Regions from separate parts of the Clostridium sp. ATCC BAA-442 genome, predicted to be linked through region 3. Evidence: riboswitches for the same ligand, from Rfam matches in the RefSeq annotation. Region 3 holds a riboswitch; each other region holds the start of a gene.
The links. A riboswitch is a leader RNA that binds a small molecule or an ion and turns the genes downstream of it on or off. The one in region 3 is predicted to bind cobalamin.
Positions count from the first base shown of each region.

Region 1: it holds a riboswitch for cobalamin, as region 3 does, so the genes downstream of both, ACESY8_RS01680 (ABC transporter substrate-binding protein) here and ACESY8_RS09975 (hypothetical protein) in region 3, are expected to answer to the same signal.
Region 2: it holds a riboswitch for cobalamin, as region 3 does, so the genes downstream of both, ACESY8_RS14365 (energy-coupling factor ABC transporter permease) here and ACESY8_RS09975 (hypothetical protein) in region 3, are expected to answer to the same signal.

Region 1 covers NZ_CAXSQB010000002.1:122,748-125,003, forward strand. Annotated here, with positions in the region: gene ACESY8_RS01670 (sensor histidine kinase) at 1-26, opposite strand, end outside; gene ACESY8_RS01675 (ANTAR domain-containing response regulator) at 19-624, opposite strand; cobalamin riboswitch at 913-1,093, shown strand; gene ACESY8_RS01680 (ABC transporter substrate-binding protein) at 1,228-2,256, shown strand, end outside.
Region 2 covers NZ_CAXSQB010000038.1:8,071-10,326, forward strand. Annotated here, with positions in the region: gene ACESY8_RS14355 (precorrin-8X methylmutase) at 1-240, shown strand, start outside; gene ACESY8_RS14360 (sirohydrochlorin cobaltochelatase) at 256-1,053, shown strand; cobalamin riboswitch at 1,045-1,216, shown strand; gene ACESY8_RS14365 (energy-coupling factor ABC transporter permease) at 1,248-1,967, shown strand; gene ACESY8_RS14370 (energy-coupling factor ABC transporter substrate-binding protein) at 1,981-2,256, shown strand, end outside.
Region 3 covers NZ_CAXSQB010000019.1:49,722-51,977, forward strand. Annotated here, with positions in the region: gene ACESY8_RS09970 (ATP-binding domain-containing protein) at 431-649, shown strand; cobalamin riboswitch at 832-1,050, shown strand; gene ACESY8_RS09975 (hypothetical protein) at 1,171-1,476, shown strand; gene ACESY8_RS09980 (cysteine-rich small domain-containing protein) at 1,500-1,802, shown strand; gene ACESY8_RS09985 (hydroxymethylglutaryl-CoA lyase-like TIM-barrel protein) at 1,897-2,256, opposite strand, start outside.

The DNA of each region.
Region 1 (2,256 bases), on a different contig from region 3:
CAGAGCATCCGCGTGGCGCTAATCATGCCGCTCCTCCTGCTGGGCCAGCAGATAGCTGGCGACCCGGGCCATAGACATGCCCTTGCGGCGGCTGAGCTCCCGAATGTACTGGTAGGCCTCGTCCTCGCGCATCCCCCTGGTCTCCATCAGCAGGAGCTTGGCCTGGTCGATGGGCTCCCGGTTCTGACAGCGCCGGCTCAGGTGCTGATACTCCTTGTTCAGCAGGTAGTACTCCTTGCTGCGCGCAATACACAGCTCGATGGTAGGCAGAATCTTCTCCGCCTCAAAAGGCTTGGTGAGGTACCCCGCCGCCCCGCACGCCTGTACGCGCTCGATGTGCTCCCGGTCGCTGAACGCCGTCAGAATGATGACACATTTGGCGGCCCGGTCCGCCAGAACCTGTCTGGCCACGCTCACGCCGTCCAGCAGCGGCATCTGGATGTCCAGCAGCGCCACGTCAGGGGCCGACGCCCGGCAGCCCTCCACCGCCTCCATCCCGTCACAGGCCTCGCCCACCACCCGATATCCGGGGAGCCCCTCAAAAAAAGTGCGCAAGGTACGGCGAACGCCCTCATCGTCATCAGCCAGGAAAATGGTGGTCTTGCCCATCCTGGTCACACCCATACGCCTGTCCTCCCGTTTTACAAAAAAGAGCATCTTGAAGCGCACAAAAACGCCTCAAGATGCTCTCCACGCATCTGAAGTCAAACCCACTCCCGCCCGGAAGTGGAGTACGGCAGGTTTGCTACACCCGGCATAACCTGACCTTTCGATTGTATACGATATTATATAAAAAACCCGCCTTTCTGTCAACCGTAATTTGGAACTTATGGCTGGGATAGGAGAGAAAATTGTGATATTCTGCCTCCGCCATCTTGACAGGCGGGGGGCGCGCGGCTATAATGAACGCCGACAAGTGAATCAGCAGACGGTAGCGATTGCTTTCATTGGGAATGCGGTGAGAATCCGCAGCAGCCCTCTCTACTGTAAGGATGACAAGCGCCCAGATATGTCACTGTCCGGTACGCCGGATGGGAAGGCGGGCGTGAGGATGAGTCCAAGCCAGGAGACCAGCCGCCTGCGGTGTGTGCACGTTCTTTCGGTGGGGAAAGCTGTGCAGCGCCGGTCTGCCGGCCTGTCATCCGATTGCGGCTCCTCTCTGGAAAACAGGGGGGAGTTTTTTTGTGCATGGATTCATGCGTCAGTCAATTTGAGAGGAGCATGAACATGAAAAAGCGCACCCTGTCTCTGCTGCTTGCCGTTGCCTGTGCCCTGTCCCTGTCGGGCTGCGGCGGCGCGCCCGCGCCGGATGCCCAGACCTCCGCCCCGGCGGGCAGCGAAACCCCTGCCGCCGTGGACCAGACCCGCGAGATCGTCTTTGCCGCCTCCCGCGACCAGTGCCCCGGCGAGCAGGACGCCTACTACGCCTCCATGTCCCTGGGCGTGTGGGAGCCCCTGATCACCAAGGACGAGAGCGGCAAGCCCGCCCCCGCCCTGGCCACCGAGTGGGAGCACAACGAGGACTCCACCGTGTGGACCTTCCATCTGCGGGAGGGGGTCACCTTCTCCAACGGCACTCCCTTCAACGCCGACAGCGTGCTGGCCAACTTCGACCGCATGAAGAAGGGGCCCTTCGAGTCCTCCTTCTACGGCATGAACATCAACACCATCTACCCCGGCCTGGTCTCCTACGAGAAGACCGACGACTACACCGTGGTGCTCACGCTCTCCGAGGGGCAGCCCCTGCTGGACTACACCATGGTCAACTACGGCTCCGCCATCTTCGAGCCCTCCTGCTTCGCCGAGGACGGCACCTTCGCCGGCTTCCCCATCGGCACCGGCCCCTACGTGGTGACCGAGAACGTGCTGGGCCAGTACTGCGTCATCGAGCGCAACGATAACTACTGGGGTACCCCCGGCATCGCCAAGACCTTCCGCTTCAAGGTCATCCCCGACGCCGAGACCCGCTACACCGCCCTGCGGGCCGGCGAGGTCCAGGGCCTGTGCGATCTGGGCGCCATCTCCCCCTCCCAGGCCGCGGAGATCGACGGCGATCCGGCCTACAACGTGTCGGTGGGCGACTCCGGCATCACCCACTTCCTCAACGTCAACGGCGGCGCCTTCCCCTTCAACGACGTGCGCATGCGGGAGGGCCTGTCCCTGCTGCTGGACCGCCAGACCATCATCGACAGCTTCTACAACGGCTACGGCCTCGCCGCCGGCGGCTTCCTGAACTACACCTCCGCCTTCTACCGC
Region 2 (2,256 bases), on a different contig from region 3:
ATCGGCAACGCCCCCACCGCCCTGGTGCGGGCCTGCGAGCTGATCGACGCGGGGGAGCTCAGGCCCGCCCTGGTCATCGGCGTGCCGGTGGGCTTCGTGAACGTGGTGGAGAGCAAGGAGCTGCTGCTCACCCTGGACGTGCCCCACATCGTGGCCCGGGGGCGGAAGGGCGGCAGCAACGTGGCCGCCGCCATCTGCAACGCCATGCTCTATCAGGCCAGCAACAACGCGCGGGAATAACGGGAGGGACGCACGATGACAGAGAGAGCGGTTCTGGCGGTGTCCTTCGGCACCAGCCACCGGGACACCCTGGAGAAAAACATCGCGGCCATTGAGGCCGAGCTGGCCGCGGCCTTCCCGGAGCGGGCGGTGCGCCGGGCCTTTACCAGCGGCATGATCCTCCGCAAGCTGGCGGGGGAGGGCACCCACATCGACAACGTGCCCCAGGCGCTGGAGCGCCTGCTGGCCGGGGGCTGTACCGACGTGGTGGTGCAGCCCACCCACGTGATGAACGGGGAGGAGTACCACAAGCTGCTGACCCAGGCGGAGCCGTACCGCGCCCGCTTTGCCCGCATGGCCTTCGGCCGCCCCCTGCTAACGGCGGCGGAGGACTACGCGGCCCTGGGCCGCGCCCTGATGGAGGCGCTGCCAGCCCAGCGGGCGGACACCGCCGTGCTCTACATGGGCCACGGCTCGGAGCACCAGGCCAATTCGGCCTATGCCCTGATGGAGTACACCTTCCACGATCTGGGTCGGAAGGACGTGGTGATCGGCACGGTGGAGGGCTACCCTGGCTTCGGGGAGGCCCTGCGCCGGCTAAAGGAGCGCCCCCAGGTGCGGAGGGTGGAGCTGCGCCCCCTGATGACCGTGGCGGGGGATCACGCCAAGAACGATCTGGCGGGGGATGAGGAGGACTCCTGGCGGCGGCGTCTGGAGGCCGAGGGCTACGAGACGGCCTGCGTGCTCACCGGCCTGGGGGAGTACCCGGCGGTGCGGGCGCTGTTTGTGGAGCACGCCAGGCAGGCGGAACAGCTCCAGGCGGAAGCCTGTTGATATAGATCCGGGGGCCGGAAACGGGAAGACGGGTGCAAATCCCGCGCAGTCCCGCTGCCGTAAGAGAACAGCCGGTGCGCACGGGCCACTGGGGCGACCCGGGAAGGCGCGCAGCGGCGGAGACGCTCAAGCCGGAAAACCGTGCCGGCTCCGAATTCACAGCCACCTACGAGCGATAGGAAAGGATGAAACACATGATGAATCAACGAAACACACGGCTTCTGCGCACGGCAGCGGTGCTCGTCGGCCTGCTGGGCGTGCTCACCATGAGCGCCTCGGCCATGCACATTGCCGAGGGCTACCTGCCGGTGGGCTGGGCCGCCGGCTGGGGCGTGGTATGCGTCCCCTTTGTGGTGGCGGGCTTCCTCTCCATCCAGAAGAAGATCGCCCAGGCCCCCAAGGCCAAAATCCTGCTGGCCATGTGCGGAGCGTTTGCCTTTGTGCTCTCCGCGCTGAAAATCCCCTCCATAACCGGCTCCTGCTCCCACCCCACCGGCGTGGGGCTGGGCGCCATCCTGTTCGGGCCCATGACCATGGCGGTGCTGGGGCTGATCGTCCTGCTGTTCCAGGCTCTGCTGCTGGCCCACGGCGGCCTGACCACCCTGGGGGCCAACACCTTTTCCATGGCCATCGCCGGCCCCATCGTGTCCTGGGCGGTCTACAAGCTGCTGCGCAAGGCAAACGCCCCGGCGGCGGTGGCGGTCTTCGCCGCGGCCGCGCTGGGCGACCTGTTCACCTATGTGGTGACCTCGGTGCAGCTGGGGGTGGTCAACGGCGGCATTGGGAAATTCCTGATGGTGTTCGCCGTCACGCAGATCCCTCTGGCCATCGCCGAGGGCCTGCTGACCGTGGTGGTGTTCAATGTGCTGGAGAAGTACAGCCGGGAAGAGCTCCACGCCCTGTGCGTGCTGTAAGGAGGGAACCGGAATGAAGGTATGGCAGAAAAATCTGATCCTGATCGTGCTGGTGGTGCTGCTGGCGGCGCTGCCGCTGTGGCTGCTGCCCAACGCCGAGTTCGGCGGCGCGGACGGCCAGGCGGAAGAAGTGATCCTGGAGCTTCAGCCCGACTATGAGCCCTGGTTTGAGCCGATTCTGGAGCCGGCCAGCGGCGAGGTGGAGTCCCTCCTCTTCGCCCTCCAGGCCGCCATCGGCGCGGGCGTGGTGGGCTTCGTCCTGGGCCGCATCACCAAAAAGCCGGAAAAG
Region 3 (2,256 bases):
CCGGGACGCTGTTACAATGCTCCAGGCATTTTTGGGCTCGGGCGGAAAATCAGTGAGAGGTTCTCGACTGAAGACACATGGCCTAATACGGATGGGACGTTTGAATTAGTCCCGTCTCCAGAGGTGTCTAGGCGGCCAAAGCGGAGCTTTGTGGTCCAGAGTAAGGGAACCTCGACCCCGCAGATATCGCTGGACGGCGCTGTCCACTATCGGCTACGGGATCTTGCCTTCCCTGCATATGTGGCTTTGGAGGTTACGCTGGACCCCGGTATCTTGTTCCTGGTGTTAAATACGGGGAAGCGAGGGCAGGAGCGCGTATTCTGGAAGTACATTTCCCCCAGGTTTCTCGCGTCGCTCGATTTTAGCAAGGACTCTGCGGTGATCCGCTTTACCGGCGGGGACGAGATCAAAAACACGGAAGAGTCTGGGGATGACTTCGTCTGTAGCTGGACGGGATCTCCGACGACCACTCCTTGGGCTTTCGGTCGTCCCCTTTCAGTTGGCCTATACAGTCTCCATTCACAAGGCGCAGGGCCTCGAGTACAATTCCGCCAAGGAGGTCATCCCCAGCAGCAATTCCGAGCAGATCTCCCACGGCATTTTCTATACAGCCATCACCCGTGCAAAGGAAAAATTAAAAATCTTTTAGAGTGCGGATACAATCAATCAGATTATCGACGGGTTCGGCAAGGCGGCCGGCGGCCGGTTGGGTCTGAATATCATCAAAACACAATTTCTGAATGCCGAGGCAGCAGGACCGCCACCTGTCTCTTGACTTTTGGCCTGCATGGAGTATAATAAGGGTGCACAGCCAAGTTTATATGGAGCATCATGACTCTGCGCGAGTGCTGCCCTTCGGGCAGGCGCAGGGATGAGGGAAGCCGGTGGGAGTCCGGAGCTATACCCGTAGCCGTATGTGCTTGAGGTTGCCGTTCGAGGCGTGAGCCGGTCATTGGGGCAGGGCCCTGAGAAGGCGGAACGGCAGACGCAGGAGCGAGATCGCTCTGGAAAGGCACGAGCCGGAAGACCTATGGTGTTTGAGCGTGGGGCGCACGTCGGTGTGCGCCGGGAAAGCGCGCGGAAAAGCGGGCGCGGCGGATCATGGGATCTGCCGCGGCCGCAGTTTTATGCAGGAGACAGTGACGACGAGCAGAAAGGAAGGAGACCGCTATGCTGAATCTCACCTGGATCAAGAACCCCGACCACGTATCCTACTGTAAGGAGAACGAGGTGCTGCCCCGGTTGGCGCGGGAGCTCGGCATCGCCGACCTGGCACAGCAGGTAGAGGAATTCCGGACCCACCCCACGGCGGAGGGGGTAAATCTGAAAGGGAAGAAGCGTACCACTTTGAAGCTGTTCATCCCCAACCTGACCTTCCCGGAGCCGGTGGAGATGGGGGAGAACGTGTGGATCTATATGGGGGAGCTGTGCCCCGCCTACTGTCTGTTTACCCCTTGGGAGACAAAAGAGAATTGACGCAACGGGAAGGAGATACGGTTATGGGCGAACAAAAAAAATACTGGGAGGGCAAGCACTTCGCTTTCTATACCAACAAGGAGTGCGAATATTACCCCTGCCACCCGGTGCCGGAGGGGACGGAGTTCAACTGCCTGTTCTGCTACTGCCCGCTTTATATGCTGGGGCGGAAGTGCGGGGGAAACTTCACCTATTTGGAAAGCGGCGTCAAGGACTGCAGCAAGTGCCTGGTACCCCACCGCCGGGAGAACTATGGATTTATTGCCGACAGTTTCCAGAAGATTGCTGGCGAGATGGCGGAACGGGAGAAGAAGGAAGGACAGTAAACGAAGGTTCCAGCCTATACATTCCGAGATGCACATGGAAAAAGCGCCCAACTGCTATGCGCAGGCGGGCGCTTTTTTAGGCATAGGTAGCCGTTCATTTAACAGGTAGCGGGGAGGCATCCTGTTTCAGAAGGGTGTTGCCCGCCATACTGCTGATGACCGGTGCGCCGATCCGGCGGCTCATGTCCAAAGAGGCCACGGTGCAGCGATCCAGATCAATGCCGCAGCCGATATCCATTTTGTGGAGTAGATTGACGAAATCTTCGGTGGGAATGTTCCCCTTGGCATTGGGAATCACGGGGCAGCCGCCCATGCCCGCCAGGGATACGTCAAACCGGGTAAAGCCCAACTCCATGGCTTTCACACAGTTGGCAAGACCAAATCCCTCAGTGTTGTGGATGTGCAGTGAGATCTGCTCTGGCCGGAAGCGCTCCAGAATTCCCCGCAGGATGCG